DNA from 2 places in the Pseudidiomarina sp. WS423 genome. Region 2 is predicted to be linked to the other one. Evidence: predicted binding sites of a transcription regulator. Region 2 holds the regulator's gene; the other holds the start of a gene.
What was found. The regulator LexA, encoded in region 2, represses DNA repair genes until DNA is damaged. The targets are predictions, from matches to a motif close to TACTGTATNNNNATACAGTA.
Positions count from the first base shown of each region.

Region 1: a site for LexA is predicted at 7,518-7,537, ahead of recN (DNA repair protein RecN). Genes of this name have one in related genera too.

Region 1 covers NZ_JBOJLN010000002.1:177,484-187,694, reverse strand. The annotation lists gene dapB (4-hydroxy-tetrahydrodipicolinate reductase) at 1-125, opposite strand, end outside; gene ACQ661_RS03865 (dicarboxylate/amino acid:cation symporter) at 221-1,447, opposite strand; gene ACQ661_RS03860 (M48 family metallopeptidase) at 1,642-2,439, opposite strand; gene dnaJ (molecular chaperone DnaJ) at 2,510-3,649, opposite strand; gene dnaK (molecular chaperone DnaK) at 3,761-5,677, opposite strand; gene grpE (nucleotide exchange factor GrpE) at 5,772-6,383, opposite strand; gene nadK (NAD(+) kinase) at 6,558-7,448, shown strand; gene recN (DNA repair protein RecN) at 7,551-9,245, shown strand; gene ACQ661_RS03830 (outer membrane protein assembly factor BamE) at 9,291-9,638, shown strand; gene ACQ661_RS03825 (insulinase family protein) at 9,696-10,211, shown strand, end outside.
Region 2 covers NZ_JBOJLN010000012.1:44,238-54,448, reverse strand. The annotation lists gene ACQ661_RS09975 (COX15/CtaA family protein) at 1-192, opposite strand, end outside; gene ACQ661_RS09970 (hypothetical protein) at 197-739, opposite strand; gene ACQ661_RS09965 (SURF1 family protein) at 736-1,485, opposite strand; gene ACQ661_RS09960 (DUF2909 domain-containing protein) at 1,512-1,727, shown strand; gene ACQ661_RS09955 (cytochrome c oxidase subunit 3) at 1,755-2,636, opposite strand; gene ACQ661_RS09950 (cytochrome c oxidase assembly protein) at 2,646-3,242, opposite strand; gene ctaD (cytochrome c oxidase subunit I) at 3,245-4,831, opposite strand; gene coxB (cytochrome c oxidase subunit II) at 4,844-5,968, opposite strand; gene ACQ661_RS09935 (hypothetical protein) at 6,265-6,693, opposite strand; gene lexA (transcriptional repressor LexA) at 6,690-7,307, opposite strand; gene plsB (glycerol-3-phosphate 1-O-acyltransferase PlsB) at 7,453-9,915, shown strand; gene ubiA (4-hydroxybenzoate octaprenyltransferase) at 9,975-10,211, opposite strand, start outside.

The DNA.
Region 1 (10,211 bases), on a different contig from region 2:
CCATAACGGGACGACTGCTGACTTACCACAGCGGCGGTTACGGCGACCTCGAGACGTTTTGCCGCCACGATCACCGCCTGCCCCATGCGCCCACTGGCACCTAAAATACCTACTTTCAAACCCATCCGATAATCCTTCATGCGCTGTCGCCACAGCCTTAACTTGCTGAGCTTAACTTGCTTAGCTTAACTTGCCGAGCTTAGACTAAATGCCATCAATACTAGCCTAGTTGGGCCTTAGCGTCATCATCTGCGCTCTGTTGCTTGCGCCCCAACACCACTGCCACCGCCATATCACCGGTCACATTGGTTGCGGTACGCGCCATATCTATGATTCTGTCGATGGCCGCGATAAATGCAATCCCCTCTAACGGCAACCCAATCGCATTGAGGGTGACGGTTAACATCACCATCGCCGTACCTGGTACACCAGCCGTTCCTACCGACGCAAGCGTGGCAGTTAAGGTGATCAGCATATAGTCTGCCCAATCCAACGGAATGCCATAAATCTGTGCGATAAAGACCGCAGCAATGGCCGGATAAATCCCGCCACAACCGTCCATGTTAATGGTGGCACCAAGAGGTAACACAAAACTTGCATACTCTTTTTGGACACCTAGTTTTTCAGTGATAGCTTGGTGTGCGGCCGGAATCGTGCCAAAACTACTACAGGTTGTGAAGGCCACCAATTGCGCCGAAAACACCGATTTAAAAAAGAACCAAGGCGACATCCCTGCTAACCGTACCATGGTGCCGTACACCAACAGAATATGCAGTAAACAGGCGAGATAAATGGCTCCAATAAAAGCGGCCAAAGGGGTTAAGCTGGCTAATCCGTAGTGGCCCACCACCCACGCCATTAACCCTAAGACCCCAAACGGGGTCAGTTCTAACACCATTTTGGTGATCCGATACATCACCTGTGCACCGGCGCTCATCACCGCGGCTACCGGCTTAGCGACCTCACCCAACTGATTGATGGCTACCCCCACCAACGCGGCAAACACCACGATTTGAATCACGTTACCCTCAGCCAAAGCAGCAAACGGATTGGTCGGAATAAAACTCAACAGTACCTCAATGGGCCCAGGCACTACTTTCGGTTCATAGTTACTATCGGCGACTAAATCAGGTGACGGAGTAATATCCAATAACTGTGCTACCGATAGCCCAATGACACTGGCAATAACAGCTGTAAGTAAGAACAAACCTATGGTTTGCATCCCAATTTTACCAGCCTTTTCGCCACTACCTAACTGTAAAATAGCACTCACAATGGCAAAGAAAATCAGTGGCGCCACCAACATCTTTAACGCATTGATAAAGAGCGTTCCCAGCGGCCGCAACGCTTGCGCAATGTCAGGATGAATCACACCAATCAGCACGCCCAGTGCAAAAGCACCCAGCACGCGTTGCCAGAAGGGAATTGCAAACCAAGCCTTAATCATAACACCTCATTAGTTCATCGCAGCTACCAGCAACCAGCCAGCCGCCGCCAAAAAGTACTTTGCATGCTGATATTCTACTAACGCTGTGAGCAAAGCTTTAGTCCAATCTCGACTTACATATAACCGAAATGAGATGTACCGAGATAAGGTTAAGAGAATGCCGTTAGACGATGAGCCTTCCGTGGCTACTAGAATTAGAGTTTGCAGTTGGCTTTAGGGGCACTTTGATAGACGCCCATCACCTCAGGAGCATAGGCTTCAATAGCATCAATGCGAGATTGGGGTGAAGGGTGTGTCGATAAAAATTCAGGCCCGCCGGCGCCGCTTACACGCGCCATGTTTCGCCATAGATCCGCCGCCGCTGCGGGATTGTAGCCAGCTGCAGCCATGTAATCCAGGCCCAACTGGTCGGCTTCGCTTTCATGTACCCGTGAGTAAGGCAACAGCACCCCTAGCTGGGTGCCAATACCTAAGGCCGCCATCACTAAAGCAGCATCTTTGTCTTCTAGCTTAGTTGACGCTACCACGGCACCTATTTGCAAGCCTAGCCCCACGGCAAACTGATTCGACATGCGCTCGTTACCATGGTCAGCGATCACGTGCGCAATTTCGTGCCCGATCACCGCCGCCAATTGATCTGGAGTTTCGGCAACTTTCAGTAAGCCCGTGTATACGCCAATGTTTTCGCCCGGTAGGGCAAACGCATTCACATCATCACTGGCAAATAGATTCACTTCCCAGGTTTTACTGCGCCAAGGTTCAGGTAGCACGGCCAACAAGTCATTAGCCACACAGCGTACGTAATTAACCTCACGGGTGTTCGTGCTAAGTGGCTGCTGTTGTTTCAGCTCGGCATAACTTTGGTCGCCTAACGAGGCAATTTCGCCGCTCGAGAACATAATCAATTGCTTACGTCCGGTCGGCGATTGCGTGCAGGCAACCAACAAACTAATCACTACGGTTAAGCTTAGTGCTATTTTCATCCAGCGCATAAGAGGTGCTCCCTGACTATTCTGAATGGCTCAGAAATCTGCTGCTAGCATCAGCTTAACCGCAGTTGTACTAGCCGCGCAAGTCATCAAAGAATTTACGCACGCCGTCAAAAAAGCCTTTTTCTTTGGGACGATACTTAGCAGCTTCGTCGCCACTACCCATCGACTCTTCTAACTCGGCTAGTAACTCACGTTGACGCTCTGACAAATTCACTGGGGTTTCGATAACCACCTTACAAATCAAATCGCCAACAGCACCGGTGCGCACGGACTTAACGCCCTTACCACGCAGGCGTAATAACTTACCTGTTTGGGTTTCGGCCGGTACTTTCAGTTTTACTTTGCCTTCTAGCGTCGGCACCTCGATGTCACCACCTAAGGCAGCTCGAGTAAAGCTAATCGGCACTTCGCAGTACAGATTATTGCCGTCACGCGCAAAAATCTTGTGTTCACGCACATGCACTTGCACGTACAAATCACCCGCCGGAGCGCCCATTTCGCCGGCTTCACCCTCACCACTTAAGCGGATCCGGTCACCGGTATCAACGCCAGCTGGAATTTTCACCGACAAGGTCTTGGTGCGTTCCACTCGGCCTTCACCATGACAGGTGCGGCATGGATCTTTAATCACCTTACCGCGGCCACGACAATGGGGACAAGGTTGTTGCACGGCAAAAAAGCCTTGGCGCATTTGAATATGGCCACTGCCATGGCAATGACCACAGGTTTCAGCGCTAGAGCCAGCTCGCGCGCCGCTACCATGACAGTCGTCACAGGTACTTAATTTAGGAATTTTCAGCTCAACTTCTTTACCGCGTACCGCCTCTTCTAAGCTTAGCTCTAGGTTGTAGCGTAAGTCGGCTCCCCGTTGCGGTTGCGCATGGCCACGTCGACCACCACCGCCAAAAATGTCACCGAACACATCACCAAAAATATCCCCAAAATCAGCACCGCCACCGCCGCCGCCAAAGCCACCTTGACCTTGTTCAAAAGCTGCATGACCATACTGATCGTAAGCCGCGCGCTTTTGCGGATCACTGAGAATTTCGTAGGCCGCTTTAACTTCTTTAAACTTGGTTTCGAGGTCTTTATCACCTTTGGTACGATCCGGGTGATACTTCATCGCTAACCGCTTATAGGCCTTTTTGATGTCGCGTTCGCTGGCATCTTTACTTACTTCCAGCACTTCATATAAATCTATTTTCGACATAATGGTGTGATTTCCACGTTCCTTTTATATCCTGCCTGATACAAGTACACGGAGGCCACCTAGCGGCAACCCCCGTGTGCTTTCTATCACCAACACCCGGTGGGCGGGTTATTATTTCTTGTCGTCTTTCACTTCTTCAAATTCAGCGTCGACAACATCATCAGCATCTTTCTGGCTGTTACCAGCGTCGGCATCGCCACCTTGCTGCTGAGCTTTCGCTTGTGCTGCTTCCATCAACTTACCAGAAGCTTCAATCAAAGCTTGCTGCTTGGCTTCAATCTCAGCTTTGTCGGTACCTTTGATGGCTGTTTCCAGCTCGCTCAAGGCAGTTTCAACCGCTTCTTTATCTGCCGCAGCCAACTCCGCACCAACTTCTTCTAACTGCTTACGGGTAGCATGTACCAGCGCATCAGCTTGGTTACGAACCTGCACCATTTCTTCAAATTTACGATCTTCTTCAGCGTTAGCTTCAGCGTCACGTACCATTTTTTCTACTTCTTCATCACTTAAGCCAGAAGAAGCTTTGATGGTGATTTTCTGCTCTTTACCTGTGTCTTTATCTTTCGCTGACACATGCAGGATACCGTCCGCATCAATATCAAAGGTGACTTCAATCTGTGGCTGGCCGCGCATCGCTGCACGAATACCTTCCAGATTAAATTGCCCCAACGATTTGTTGTCAGCCGCACGCTTACGCTCACCCTGCAACACATGAATCGTTACTGCCTGCTGATTATCTTCAGCCGTTGAGAAGGTCTGTGATTGCTTGGTCGGAATCGTGGTGTTCTTCTCAATCAGCTTAGTCATCACACCACCCATGGTTTCAATACCCAGTGATAATGGCGTTACGTCTAACAACAACACATCTTTCACATCGCCTTGCAATACGCCCGCTTGTACCGCAGCACCTACGGCTACCGCTTCGTCAGGGTTGACATCACGACGCGGCTCTTTACCAAAGAAGTCGGTCACTGCTTGCTGTACTTTTGGCATCCGGGTTTGACCGCCCACCAAAATAATGTCGTTGATGTCGCTTACTGACAAATCAGCATCTTTTAGCGCTTGTTTCACTGGCTCTAACGACTTGGCAATCATGTCTTCAACCAAAGATTCCAATTTAGCGCGAGTTACTTTAATGGCTAAGTGCTTAGGCCCAGTGGCATCAGCAGTAATGTACGGCAAGTTAACTTCCGTTTGCTGTGCTGATGACAACTCAATTTTAGCTTTTTCAGCAGCTTCTTTAAGACGCTGCATCGCCAGCGGATCTTTACGTAAATCAATGCCTTGATCTTTGTTGAACTGCTCAACCAAGTAGTTGATCAAACGGTTATCAAAGTCTTCACCACCAAGGTGGGTATCACCATTGGTCGCTAATACTTCAAAGGTCATTTCGCCTTCTACTTGGTCAATCTCAATGATTGAGATATCGAAAGTACCACCACCTAAGTCGTACACTGCGATAACGTTATCGCCTTGCTTCTTGTCCATACCGTAGGCTAATGCTGCTGCGGTTGGCTCGTTGATAATACGCTTCACTTCTAAGCCCGCGATACGACCAGCATCTTTGGTTGCTTGACGCTGTGCATCGTTAAAGTAAGCCGGCACGGTAATAACTGCTTCGGTTACTTTCTCACCCAAGAAATCTTCGGCAGTTTTCTTCATCTTCTTCAGAATTTCTGCTGAGATTTGTGGTGGCGCTTTTTTGTCGTCGTTAATTTGTACCCACGCATCGCCGTTTTCTGCTTCAACGATTTTGAATGGCATGATGCCGATATCACGTTGTACTTCTTCGTCTTTAAAACGACGACCAATCAGGCGCTTAATTGCGAATAAGGTTTTGTTCGCATTAGTGACCGCTTGGCGTTTTGCCGGCGCACCTACTAACACTTCACCATCATCAGTAAAAGCTACTACTGATGGCGTGGTACGATCGCCTTCCGCGTTTTCAATGACGCGTGCTTTGTCACCATCAAGTACTGCAACACAAGAGTTAGTAGTACCTAAATCGATGCCGATAATTTTACCCATAATTTTCTTCTCCAACTAAATCTTAAAAAACAGGTTTGATAACTTTAATATGGGGCGGCTTTAAGCCTTTTCAATACCCCTAAAAAGCTTATTGTTAATTTTTTACCACCATCACCATGGCTGGACGCAGTAAGCGGCCACTTAGGGTGTAGCCTTTTTGCATCACCGCCAAAATGGTGTTGTTGTCTTGGTCTGCCGATGGCTGCATCGCCATGGCTTGGTGCAGTTCAGGGTTAAAAGCTTCGCCAATTACACCCACCGCTTCTACCCCAAATTTGTTTAAAGTGCTGAGTAGCCCCTTGTGGGTTAACTCAATCCCTTCTAAAAAGTTTTGATTAATACTTTCTGCCTGGGCTGCAATCTCGAGAGCGCGCTCTAAGTTGTCTACCGTGGTAATGATTTCGTTGGCAAACTTTTCCAGAGCAAACTTATGCGCCTTCTCAACATCTTGGGCTGCCCGGCGCCGAATATTCTCCATCTCAGCTACCGCACGCACGGCACGATCATTGGCATCAGTCACACGTTGCTCAGCTTGGCTCAAGGCCAGCTCCAACTCACCGAGCCGATCGCTAGCGTTGCTCGTGGCATCTGCGGCTTGCTCTTGCTCCACGTCTTGCTCCTGTTCAGCCGCTTGCTCTAGCTCTTGCTCTTGCTCTTGCTCTAGCTCTGGCTGCTGTGGGTTCTGTGCTGCATCATTTTTAGTCATGTTTGGCTACTCTCACTGTCATGGCACTTGCGTGACACTTACGTGGCACTATCATCAATTCACAACCAAAATGTTAGTTGGTGTGATATAACTTAACTTGCAGCTGTTAATGGGGGCATCTAACCTCGATTCAAGAGTTGCGTTACAAAAAACCGCAGAATTACAGGGAAATTTATGTCGCAGCGTGACCATCAACCGTTTCAAACCATCGCCTTGCTGGGCAAAGTTAATCACGAAGCTACTCGTACCACCTTATTCACTCTAGAACAAAGCCTACTCAAGCTGGGTTATCAAGTGATTATTGAGAGTCGCACTGCCGAGCAGCTAAGTGGTACTCAAGCGCGCGTGATGTCGCTGTTAGAGCTGGGCCAACACGCTGATCTAGCAATTGTTGTGGGGGGGGATGGCAACATGCTTGGTGCGGCACGGATTCTTTGTGATTTCGATATCGGGGTGATTGGCGTAAATCGCGGCAACTTAGGTTTTCTAACGGACCTTGATCCTGACCACGTGCTTGAGCAACTCAAAGCAGTATTAGCTGGCGACTACCAAACTGAACAGCGCTTTTTGCTACAAACCGAAGTCATCCACCATGGCCAAACTAAGGCCGTAGGACGCGCTATTAACGAAGTAGTACTGCACTCAGACAAAGTGGCTCACATGATCGAATTTGAAGTGTACGTGGATAATCAGTTTGTCTATTCACAACGCTCGGATGGTTTGATTATTAGCACCCCCACCGGCTCTACTGCCTATTCGTTATCTGGCGGCGGCCCTATCGTCGTTCCTAACCTCCATGCCGTTAGTTTAGTGCCGATGTTTCCACATACCTTAAGCAGTCGCCCGATTGTGGTCGATGCTACCAGTACCATCAAGCTGCGGGCAGCGACAGATAATGATGATCTACAATTATCCTGCGACGGCCATGTGCGCATGAAAGTTGCTGCCGGCGACGAAGTCATTATTCAGCAGCACCCCCATAAATTATGCTTAGTGCACCCGCACGACCACAGTTATTTTAGAGTGTTGCGCAACAAGCTAGGCTGGGGTAGCCGACTGTTCTAGTGGCTTGGCTTAGGCGCTGCTGCAGAATTTTTAGGCAGCACTTGCATTACTGTATAAATACTGTATAACTACTGTATATTATCACAGTATCTGAGGTGACCTATGTTGCTCCATTTGCATATTCGTAATTTAGCTGTTGTACGTCATTTAGACATAGACTTTGCTGCTGGCATGTCTGCCATTACTGGCGAAACTGGCGCCGGAAAATCCATTGCCCTCGATGCCTTAGGTTTATGTTTGGGCGACCGTGCTGACGTTGAACTCATTCGCACAAGCGCTGATAAAGCTGAAGTAAGTGCAAGCTTTCAACTCGGTGCCAGCGCTAGCCCTGCCATCCAGTGGCTAGCAGAACAAGAGCTAAACGAAGAAGCTGATGCCGATGCCAGCCACATAAGTTGTGTCATTCGCCGCGTGATTACCCGCGAGGGCCGCTCCAAAGCTTGGATCAACGGCCGCCCTGCTACCGTGGGCCAACTCAAGCAACTGGCGCCACTGTTAGTCAACATTCATGGTCAGCACGAACACCAATTATTGACCCGACCGGAGCATCAGTTGCAATTGCTTGATGCTTACGCCCGTCACCAACAACATCTAGATGCGGTGCAGCAGGCCTATCAGCAGTGGTACCAACTGCGCAAACAACAAAAGCAGCTACAACAGCAGCAACAAGATATTGCCGCACGCAGTCAGCTGTTGCGCTACCAAGTCAGTGAGCTGAACGAGTTTGCTCTAGGCGAAGACGAATACGCAGAACTAGAGGCGCAACATAAGCGTTTGGCCAATAGTGCCAGCCTCATTGAAGATTCTGGCTTCGCCCTCAATGCCATCTTTGATGGTGAACATAATAACGCCTACAGTTTGTTGCAAAACGCCCTAACCCGGTTAGAGCAACAACTAGAGACCGATGCTAATTTGCAACAAGCGGTACGTTTGCTCCGCGATGCCAGTGTGCAAGTGGAAGAAGCAGCACGTGAACTGCGTGATTATCAAGACCACATTGAACTTGACGATGAGCAATTAGCTAACGCTGAACAACGGGTTACCCAAACGCTACAGTTGGCTCGCAAGCATCAGCTCGACCCAACTCAACTTTATCAGCACCATCAACAATTAGCGCAAGAGTTAGCCGATCTCGAGTCCATGCAGAGCGCATCTGAACACATCGATGAGCAAGTGGAGCAAGCAGCTAAAAGCTACCGACAAGCGGCTGCCACTTTGTCGGCAAGCCGTGAGCAAGCCGCCACTGAACTTAGTCAGCGTATCGCCACCAGCATGCAGCAACTTAATATGCCCCATGGTCGATTCGTCATTCAAGTGACTCATCAGGCGCAAGCGCCAGCAACAAAACTAGGTACCGATGAGGTTTGCTTTATGGTGACCACGAACCCAGGCCAACCGTTACAAGCCCTAGCAAAAATTGCTTCAGGCGGTGAATTATCGCGAATTAGCTTAGCTATTCAGGTAATTACTGCCAGCCAACTAACCACCCCGACCTTGATGTTCGACGAAGTGGATGTAGGTGTTAGCGGCGCTACCGCAGCCACGGTAGGTAAATTATTACGCCAGTTAGGGGAATCAAATCAGGTTATCTGTGTCACACATTTACCTCAGGTGGCCGCAAAAGCTCACCAACAATTACGGGTAGATAAGGTAACAGATGGTGCCAGTACCGAGACACACATGGTACGATTAGACTCTGAAGCGCGTGTCATTGAACTAGCACGCTTACTTGGTGGTGATGAAATAACCGCAGCAACGAAAGCTAATGCAGCTGAATTACTTGCGGTTGGCAGCTAGCTTTGTTTATTATCGCCCTAGACTAAAATTTTAATAGCAGGTGTTATGAAAGCATTAATTATTGCAGGGACTATAATCTTTTTAAGTGGCTGTTCAGTATTAGATAAATTGGTTTATCGAATTGACATTCCACAGGGTAATTACTTAGAACAACGAGACATTGACCAGCTTCGCGTGGGGATGTCGAAAGAACAAGTGGTTTACGTGGTTGGCAAACCAGTAGCAGATAACCCCTACAATAACGATGTGTGGTTTTACGTCTTTGATATGAATGCAGGTAACGGAACCAGTTATCAACAAAAAATGATTTTACGCTTCGAAGATAACCTGTTGGTATCTTATGAAGGCGATTATGACCGCCCGAAAGACTTCGATACGCCGCTGGAACAATAGACCCTCTGTGGGCCCAGGGTTATCAAGCAACACTGGGCCGACAATTTAAGGTGAGGGATGACAACACCATTGCAGCCTACAACCACTGAGACACGCCTTATTTTAGATGATAGTGCTATCATCAAAAGTCCGGCAGATACTCGTAGCTATCAGATCATTGAACTACCCAACCAATTACGTTGTGTGTTGGTGCACGATCAGACAGCCAACCAAAGCAGTGCGGCACTAGCCGTAGGGGTAGGTCATTTTCACGATCCTCAGGCCACGCAAGGCCTAGCCCACTTACTTGAGCACATGTTATTTTTAGGGACTGAGGGCTATCCTGATGCCCAAGGTTTTCAGTCCTATATCAGCGCTCACGGCGGTAGCCATAATGCTTGGACTGGCACCGAATACAGCAATTATTACTTCAGCATCAATCAGCAGTATTTTGCCCCCGCGTTAGATCGTTTCATCCGCTTTTTCTATGAACCCTTGTTACAGCAAGATTGGGTCGAAAAAGAACTGCAATCGATTGAAGCTGAATTTCACCTAAAACGAAACGATGAATTGCGCCGTTTGTATCAAGTGCAC
Region 2 (10,211 bases):
AGCTTTTTGAGTTTCTAACGGTGCATCAGGAAAGGCTATGGCAGCCTGCTCTGCACTTTTGGGGACCGTTAATTCACCGTAACAGCCAGGCCAATCAGGGCAGCCTAAACCCGCATCAGTAAGACGCGTGTAGGCACCTAGTACAATCACCACTAAGGTCAGCAGTAAGCTAAATTTAACTAAGGCCCGCATGCTATCACCCTATCTTTGAAAGTTTTAACAAGGTACGCAAATCGGCCAGGATGTTCTTAGCCTCGGTGCGCATGGCTGATTCATCGGCATGCGTTGGGTAATAAAGGACGATATTTCCCAAGGGATCGATGATAAACAAGTGCTGATCTGGGATGCTGGCAACAGCTGCCGCTAACTGACTGTCGACCACAGCCTGCACTAATGGTGTTTGTTGTAAATCGATGCTCGGCGCTTGGGCGCTGATCATGATTGGGGTAACTCGTTCAGTCTCTTTGCCCAAGGCGATATCGAGCTGATTAATGGCATACAAACCCTGTTGGCAACCGGCACCGCAATCTTGCTCGGTGCGTAGGGCTACCCGCCATCCTGCAGGCAAGCGCTGGTTCAGTTGGTTCAGTTCGATGGGCGGTACTAGCATGGTGCCTTTATTGGTGACCGCCCCCTGATACCAGTTTTGGTCTAGTACCAATTTGGCGCCAATCACCGGAATAAGAAAGGCAAGTACAACGCCTATTAAGGTGGCTCTGGATTTTTTAACAGTACTCATGGGCATTCCTTATTATTTTTCTTTTTATTGGAACGTGCAGCTATAGTAAACACAATCAAGCAAGCTAATGCTAGTGAAAACCACTGCAATGCATAAGCTTGATGTTTGGCGGGCGACATTACTTGAGGTTGCCAAGCACGTGGCCAGCCCCAGGCTTCGCTTTCTGCTAATAATAGCTGCCGATCGGCTAAGGGGAGACTGAGCAGGTTTGTCAGTGCGGTTGGGTCGAAGCGTTGAATACGGATCAGCTCGGTTTGAGCGGCGTTTGTTGCTGCCTCAGTAACCACCTGCTCAGATAAACGAAATCCGCCAAGGCTGGGCGTATAAACCAGTCCGCTGATATTCATGGGTTGGGTTGGTAAGCTCAATGTTGGTAGTTGACTGCGATCACTGCCCGCCGCTACCCAGCCTACACTAACGCCGATCAAACGAGCTGCGGTAGTAGGTTCAAATAAGCCAATCACTTGGTAGCCCACCTGACCTTGCCATACCTGATTATCCAACAGCAAAATGGGCGCGGGCAAAAATCGGCCACTAATAGTAACGGGTTGATACTGCTCTAAATCCTGCAGTTGCTCGATAGATTGCAGTGGCACGGGAGTTTGCTGTTGAGCTTCACCTTGTTGAAATTGGTCAAACAGCTGTTGTTTTTCTGCGGCACGTTGCAGCTGCCAAAATCCTAGCTTGACCAAAAGTGCAATTGCTAGCACAGTTAAGCCCATGCCAAGCCACATCGACTTACGCATAAGCGTGCGCCACTGGAGCAAAAATAATGGTTATAGCTGCAAAAATCATTCTGGTACTACTCATGTTATTTATGGTCGTAAACCTCATGCGGGCTTTGTTAGCCATGCTCAGAAACGACCCTACCAAACCACCAATGACGCACTATTTGGGGCGTCGCGTGTTATTCTCGGCGATTGCCCTAGTGATTATTGTGGTACTACTGGGGTCTGGTGTATTAGCACCAAACCCAAGACCGTACTAGGCACATGGCCCAGTACGGTAACTTGCTTTAAATGACATAAACAAAGATAAACAAACACACCCAGACCACATCCACAAAGTGCCAGTACCAACTGGTAGCTTGGAATGCAAAATGGTTATCTGGGGTAAAGTGACCTTTCAGAACTCGGAAAAACATCACGATTAACATGATGGTGCCCAGAGTAACGTGCATGCCGTGGAAGCCCGTCAGCATGTAGAAGGTGTTACCGTACACTCCAGAGGATAAAGTTAATCCAAGATCTTGGTAGGCGTGAACATATTCGGCACCTTGTAAATACAAGAAGATACAGCCCAAGACGATGGTAATCCCCAAAAACAACGTGAGTTGCTTGCGGTTATTCTTTTCTAAGCCAACATGCGCAAAATGACAGGTAAAGCTAGAAATCACCAAAATAATGGTGTTGTACAAAGGTAAACCCATCCAGCCCATAGCTTGTGTGGTGGTGCCCCCCGGAGTTTCCGTGAGCGGCCACATAGCCTCAAAGCCAGGCCATAGCACTTCGTTGGTCATGGCATTGTTGCTGGCGCCGCCTAACCACTCCACGGCAATGACGCGCGCGTAGAAAAGAGCACCAAAGAAAGCCGCAAAGAACATAATCTCAGAAAAGATAAACCAGCTCATGCCTTGACGGTAGGAGTGGCCTAGCTGTGGACTGTATAAACCGCCCATAGATTCGTTAATTTGGTCGCGGAACCAACCAAATAACATGATTAGCATGACGGCAATGCCGCCCCAAAGTACATTGCTACCCCAGCCATCAACCGTTTCGTTTTTCATATCGATGACGGTATGGCCAGCGCCAAAGGCTATTAATCCTAACCCAATTGCGCCAACGATAGGCCAAGGGCTGGAAGCTGGGACATAATATTTCTCGTGTTGTGTTGCCATAACTCTTCCTCAGTCTGCTGGTTGCTCAATGCTCGCCAGCACATCAGGCGTTGCATGGGCTGTCATATCGTACATGGTGTATGACAAAGTTAAGGTGTGAATATGATCTGGAATATCAGGGTCTAGGTAAAACTGCATTGGCATAACGGTTTCTGCACCAGCAGCTAGTGGCTGCTGGTTAAAGCAAAAACATTCGGTTTTATTTAAGTACAAACCGGCCTCACCAGGGGCTACTGACGGAATCGCCTGCGCCACCATATTATTACCAGTGAGGTTATGCGCTAAAAAGTTCACCACTTTGGTTTCGCCAGGGTGCACCCGTACCGATTTCACTTCGGCTTCAAAGCCCCATGGCATCCCTTTGTTTACTCGCGTTAGAAATTGCACATTCACGGTTCGTGAGGTGTCCACACTGCGGGTACTCGCCATTGCTTGTTCGTTCTTGGTGCGACCGTTAAAGCCGGTAATGTCACAAAAAACGTCGTACAGGGGCACTAATGCAAAACCAAACCCAAACATACCTACGACAATAAACAGCAGTTTGCGTACTACCCGTGCATTGTCTGCACGGGGTACTTTGGTGACTGTTGGTTCGGGCTTTTGCATGATTACTTCACCTCAGGTGGGGTCTCAAAGGTGTGATAAGGCGCTGGTGAAGGCACTGTCCATTCCAACCCTTCGGCTCCTTCCCAAGGTTTGGCAGGGGCCTTCTCTCCACCTTTAACACACTTAATCACCACCCATAAGAAAATTAACTGGGAGAGGCCGAACGCAAAGCCACCGATACTGACAATTTGGTTAATATCAGCAAATTGTAGTGAGTAGTCAGGGATACGCCGCGGCATACCAGCCAAGCCAGCAAAGTGCATGGGGAAGAACAGCACGTTAACTGAGATCAACGAGCACCAGAAATGCAAGCGCCCAAGCTTCTCGTCGTACATGTGGCCAGTCCATTTAGGTAGCCAATAGTAAGCCGCTGCCATGATGGAGAAAATCGCACCACTCACTAAAACATAATGGAAGTGAGCCACTACAAAATAAGTGTCGTGGTATTGAAAGTCGACCGGGGTAATAGCCAGCATTAAGCCCGAGAAGCCGCCAATGGTGAACAGAATCACAAAGGCTAAAGCAAATAACATCGGGGTTTCAAAAGTGATCGAACCGCGCCACATGGTGGCAACCCAGTTAAATACTTTCACCCCAGTAGGCACCGAGATCAGCATGGTTGCATACATAAAGAACATTTCGGCTGCTACCGGCATACCGGTGGTGAACATATGATGCGCCCAGACCAAGAAACTGAGTATGGCGATAGCTCCGGTGGCGTACACCATGGACGAGTAACCAAACAGCGGCTTACGTGCAAATGCTGGGATAATCGCCGAAATAATACCGAATGACGGTAAAATCATGATGTAAACTTCTGGATGCCCGAAGAACCAGAAAATGTGCTGGAACATGACCGGGTCGCCGCCCCCGGCAGCGTCAAAGAAGCTGGTACCAAAGTATTTATCCGTCAACACCATGGTCACCGCTCCTGCGAGCACTGGCATCACAGCTATCAACAGGAAAGCAGTGATGAGCCAAGTCCAGACAAACAGCGGCATCTTCATGTAATTCATCCCGGGTGCACGCATGTTCATGATGGTTACTATCACGTTGATGGCGCCCATGATGGATGAAATACCCATGATGTGCACAGAGAATACAAACAGAGCCGTTGAATCGCTACTGTAAGTGGTGGAAAGGGGAGCATAGAAGGTCCAACCAAAAGCGGGGCCGCCGCCTTCCATAAATAGCGAGGCTAGCAAAATAGCGAACGCAAAGGGTAGGATCCAGAAACTCCAGTTATTCATCCGAGGTAACGCCATATCTGGCGCACCAATCATCATCGGAATCATCCAGTTTGCTAATCCGGTAAAGGCTGGCATCACCGCGCCGAATACCATGATCAAGCCGTGTACTGTGGTCATCTGATTAAAGAAGTGCGGATCGACCAACTGCAATCCAGGTTGGAATAACTCGGCGCGAATAACCATCGCCATCGAGCCGCCTACTAAAAACATAATAAAACTGAACCATAAATACATAGAGCCTATGTCTTTATGATTGGTGGTAAATAGCCAACGGGTAATTCCCGACGGCGCGTGGTGGTGATGATCTTGGTGATCCATCTCGCCAACAACTGTGCTCATAGCCGGGTCTCCTTAATTATTCTTATATTCGTTAACATCGGCGGCTTGTACTAAATCGCCAGTGCTGTTGCCCCAAGCATTACGCTCGTAGGTGATGACCGCAGCCAACTCACGAAGGCTTAGCTGGTTACCAAAGGCTTGCATGGCGGTGCCATTCTTACCATTCACCACAATATCAATGTGTGCGGGTAAATCGTTGAGTACCATATCGGTGCCGACTAAGCTTGGGAACACCCCAGGAATACCTTGGCCATTAGGTTGGTGACAAGCAGCGCAGTTACCTAAGTACACGCTTTCGCCAAGTTGCATAAGCTCGGCTTCGGTCATCGACATGGCCAATAAGCGTTGTTCCTCAGCTTTGGCTTGCTTAGCGATTTGCTCCTGCTCGGTAATCCAAGCATCGTATTCGGCCGGTTCCTTAGCAATAACAACCACCGGCATGAAGCCATGGTCTTTGCCGCAAAGCTCAGCACATTGGCCACGATAAATACCGGGTTCATCTACTTTGGTCCAAGCTTCATTAATAAAGCCGGGGTTCGCGTCCTTTTTCACCGCAAAGTCAGGTACCCACCAAGAATGGATAACATCATCTGAGGTGATGAGAAAGCGGACTTTTTTACCTGTAGGAATAACTAATGGCCGGTCAACTTCAAGCAAGTAATTCTCGCCTTTATCAAGGCGGTTATTGATTTGCTCTTGTTGAGTAGCTAGGAGGCTGAAGAACTCAACGTCGTGGTCAAAATATTTGTAATGCCACTTCCATTGCGAGCCAGTTACTAACACGGTAACGTCAGATTCACTGGTGTCTTCCATAGCAATGAGCGTTGACGTTGCTGGAATAGCCATACCTATCAAAATTAAGAAGGGGATGACCGTCCAAGCAATCTCAACTTTCACGTTTTCATGGAAAGTGGCTGGTTTAACCCCCTGCTTTTTGCGGTGGGCTATCATGGACCAAAACATGGCCCCAAAAACTAAGAGACCTATCACACAACAGATATAAAAAATGGTCATGTGTAAGTCATAGACGCGATTACTTATCTCAGTAACGCCTTGAGTTAAGTTTAATTGCGACGATTGTGCGCTTGCAGCAAATGGAATGCTCGCAAGTAAGCTAGTGATGAGTCTCGTTCTCACGCGACAGCTCCTCTCATTCTTCCGACGCGGTAACCGCGATTACACCGAAGTGCTTGCCTGAAGAACAAAGAGGTGAGTAGAAAAAGGAACAGCATTTCCTTCGAAAATCGCTTTCCCCACTAACCCTTTGTTGTTGTGTATCAATATTTGTTTTTATTTATTGTGTTAGCAGTTAATGCCTGATCAAAATACCACCTTCTGCACAAATTGCCACCGCAAAAGTTAAGATTTTTTTCATTTAAGGATAAAAAAAGGGCTGCCATCACGGCAGCCCTATCAAATCCTTCACGGCAGATTTAGTGGAGTGGGGTACGTGAAGGTTGTTCATCAAAGATGAAACTGTGGGTATGGCTAACTTTACTTGCCATTTTTAAACGTTGCTGAGTACGCGGTGCTAATTCACCTAACCAGCTTAAAACAATGCTGCTAGTGCCTGCGAGTAGGGCTTGTTCAGTTGCCCATTCGCGCTCGTCTTGATTGCGTCCGCAGACCCATCGAATGCGGGTACGACTGATCCCGGCTGCAACCAATTTTTCTACGACATCTTTTGTCGCACCGATAACGGTCACCCATTGGTGAGAACGCAATGAGAGGGCATGTAAACGCGGCAACAAGGCCTCTAAGGATGAACTTGTTGCAGTTGCTTCAAGCTCACTAGCCCAAGTATCAGGTGTTACTTCGTGGACTGCTGATAACATATCGTGGTGATAAAATTTGTTTCTCATAACCATGCTCCATTGCGAATCACGCCTACAGCTAACCCTTCAATCGTGAAAAACTGTGAGGTTAAATCGACTTTAATCGGGGCGAATTCGTCGTTTTCGGGATGTAGGAAGATAACATTGCCGCGTCGCTCAAAGCGTTTCACCGTCACCTCATCTTCAACGCGGGCAACCACTATTTGGCCATTACGAGCTTCTTGAGTTTTGTGAACAGCTAGTAAGTCGCCATCGAGAATACCGATATCTTTCATGCTCATACCGTTAACGCGTAACAGGAAATCAGCCGCCGGGTGAAACAGGTTTTGGTCAACCTGAACGTGACTCTCAACGTGCTCCTGCGCCAAAATAGGTTCACCTGCGGCTACTTGACCAATCAGTGGTAAACCGTTTGGAGCTTCGTCTTCTGTGTCCATTAACTGGATACCTCGAGACATGCCAGGCATCATCTTAATCACGCCTTTTTTGGCTAGTGCTTTTAAATGCTCCTCGGCTGAATTAGCGGAACGAAAACCCAAACGCTCAGCTATCTCAGCACGGGTGGGTGGCATACCAGTCGCATCAATATTGTCTTTGATTAAAGTCAGAATTTGTTGCTGACGAGGTGTTAACGGACGCATATGTTTACCTGTTTATCTATACAGTAGTACTGTGAGTATATACAGGTGTTTTGGAATCGCAACTTTTTTGTGCAATTTTTTTCTATCAGACAAATTCAAACAACAATGATATTCTTTAAGGGTTTCATTTTGTCGAGGAAGGTTCATGAGTCTAAAAGGCTTTTGGCGCAGCCTGTTGCACTGGCCAGTGCGTTGGTTAACACGCTTTGAGATTATTGTTGATGAGTCGGTACAAGGGCTAAAGGGCAGCGACCACGTGGTGTATGTGATGCGCAGTGTGTCCAATGCCGACTTATTGGTGGCCCAACGAGCGTTGCGTGCAGCGGGCTTACCTGACCCTACCCAGCCGTTATTGTTAAACGGTAACGAGTATGCGCGGGTCATGTATTTAGATCAGACCGACCAGCATAGTGCTCAACAGGCGATTAAGGATTTCGAACAGTTGCTTAATGCCCATCAACAGGATCGAAGCTTGGCGGTTTCCTTGGTGCCAGTAGGATTATTTTGGGGGCGCCAAGCCGGTCAGGAGCGACGGCAGGGGCGCACCATGATTGCAGATGTGGATAACCCAGGGCATTGGCGTAAATTTTGGCTGGTGCTGTTCTCGGGTCGGCATATTCTGGTGCGTGGCAGTCGGCCGGTGCAATTGCAAGAGATGGCCGAACAGCGCGGTAGTACCAAACATCTAGCGCACAAGCTGGCACGGGTAGCACGCGTTCATTTTGTCCGGATGCGCCATGCAGTTGCAGGGCCGAAGATGACGGAACGGGCGGTGGTGATTCAAGACCTCCTGGATACGCCAGCGTTACGCCAAGCCATCGCTGATGAGGCGAAGAGCAAAAAGCAAACCGAAGCACAAGCGCGTAAGACTGCTGAAAAATACTTGCATGAAATAGCTGCTAACTATAACGATACCTTAGTGCGTCTTTTAGACCGCTTTATGACCTGGTGTTGGAGTCGTATTTATAACGGGATTCATGTGGATGGCGGCGAGCGTATTCGCGAGCTGGCGCAAGCCGGGCATGAGGTGATCTATGTGCCGTGTCACCGTTCGCACATGGATTACCTGCTGTTAAGTTACGTGATTTATAAAGAAGGTTTGGTGCCGCCGCACATTGCTGCGGGGGTGAACTTAGACTTTTTCCCGGCGGGTCCTATTTTCCGCCGTGGCGGTGCTTTTTTCATCCGCCGTAGCTTCAAAGGCAACAAACTTTACTCGACGGTGTTTCGTGAATACTTGAACCGCTTGTTCCAAAAGGGCTACCCAGTAGAATATTTTACCGAGGGTGGGCGCAGTAGAACCGGTCGTTTGTTACCCCCTAAAACAGGTATGGTCGCGATGACCATTCAAGGCATGTTACGTGGTCAACAGCGTCCGATATCCTTGGTGCCTGTGTACTTAGGCTACGAGCATGTCATGGAAGTGGGTACTTACTTAAAAGAGCTTAAAGGTAAGTCCAAAGAAAAAGAATCCGTGTGGCAGGTGCTGAGTAGCTTGCGTCATTTACGCAATTTTGGCCAAGGCTATGTCTCCTTTGGTGACCCTATTAACCTTGGTGATACCTTAGATAAATTGCAGCCGAACTGGCGTGAATCTATTACGTTGGGTGCCGAGGAGCCATCGCGGCCCCAATGGTTAACCCCAACCGTAAATGTGTTGGCTGATGAAATCATGTGTCGAATCAATAATGCGGCGGCGTTGAATAGCATTAACTTGTCGGCGCTAGCCATTCTCAGCTCTGAGCACCATGCGTTAACTCGTGAAGAACTGATTGGCCAACTGGACTTATACACAGATATTTTGCGCCATGTGCCTTACAGTAAGGATGCCTATATTCCAGACCAAACGGGTGCTGAATTGTGGGAACTTGCGAAACGACACGATAAGTTTGTGGTAGAAGCCGATACCATGGGGGAATTGATTCGGCTAGACGGTACCACGGCCATCGCCATGACCTATTACCGTAATAATATCATCCACATGGTGATCGTGCCTGCAATCGTCGCCGCCTATGCGATGGGGCATAAAAAGTTTGGTATCGCGGGCTTGCAGGCCTTAATAAAACAACTGCAGCCCTTATTACGCGATGAACTCTTTTTGAGTCATCCAGAACAAGATATCGAGCTTTGGGTAGCCGCATTATTAGAGCATTACGTACAGATTGGTTTGTTAACCAACGAGCAAGACTGTGTTTATGGCGTACCTGCACGTGATTCGCAGCGTTATTTCCAATTGGTACTCCTGGCCCGCAGCGCCAGTGAAACCTTGCAGCGCTATGCTATTGTGTTGGAGCTATTACAGCAAGCGCAGCCAATAAGTCGTAGCGATTTAGAGCAGCATGCGGTGACGCTGGCGGAACGTTTGAGTGCCATTCATGGGGTTAATGCGCCAGAGTTCTTTGATCGAAAAGTACTGACAACCTTGGTTGCGACCATTAAGCGTGAGGGTTACATCAGCGTTAATACCGACGGCATGTTGTTGGCTGATGCGCGGGTAGGCTTGTTCAGTGATGCCATCGATGTGTTGTTAGAACCTACTGTGCTGCAAACCATTAGGCAATCGGTGCAACAACTGTTGATGCAGGCGGATACCTCCACCAGCGAGTAAAAAAATGCGCAAGCTCGGTGCAGACCGGGCTTGCGCTAGCTAAGCTTGAACCTAAAAACTTAAAACCAGTACTCGAGCGCGACCGCCAGCGTAAGGATCCAGCCTACATGATTGTTGTGTAAAAAGGCCTTAAAGCAGGCATCAGGCTCGCGCCACCAAATCATCTTTTGCTGCCATAAAAACAGTATTGCCACGATACTTAACCCCAGCCAATAGGCTAATCCATAAGCTAGTTCAATGCCTAGCCACAGTAGTAGCAGCAGGGTAATCACTTGCAGGCTAAAAATCGCCAGCTT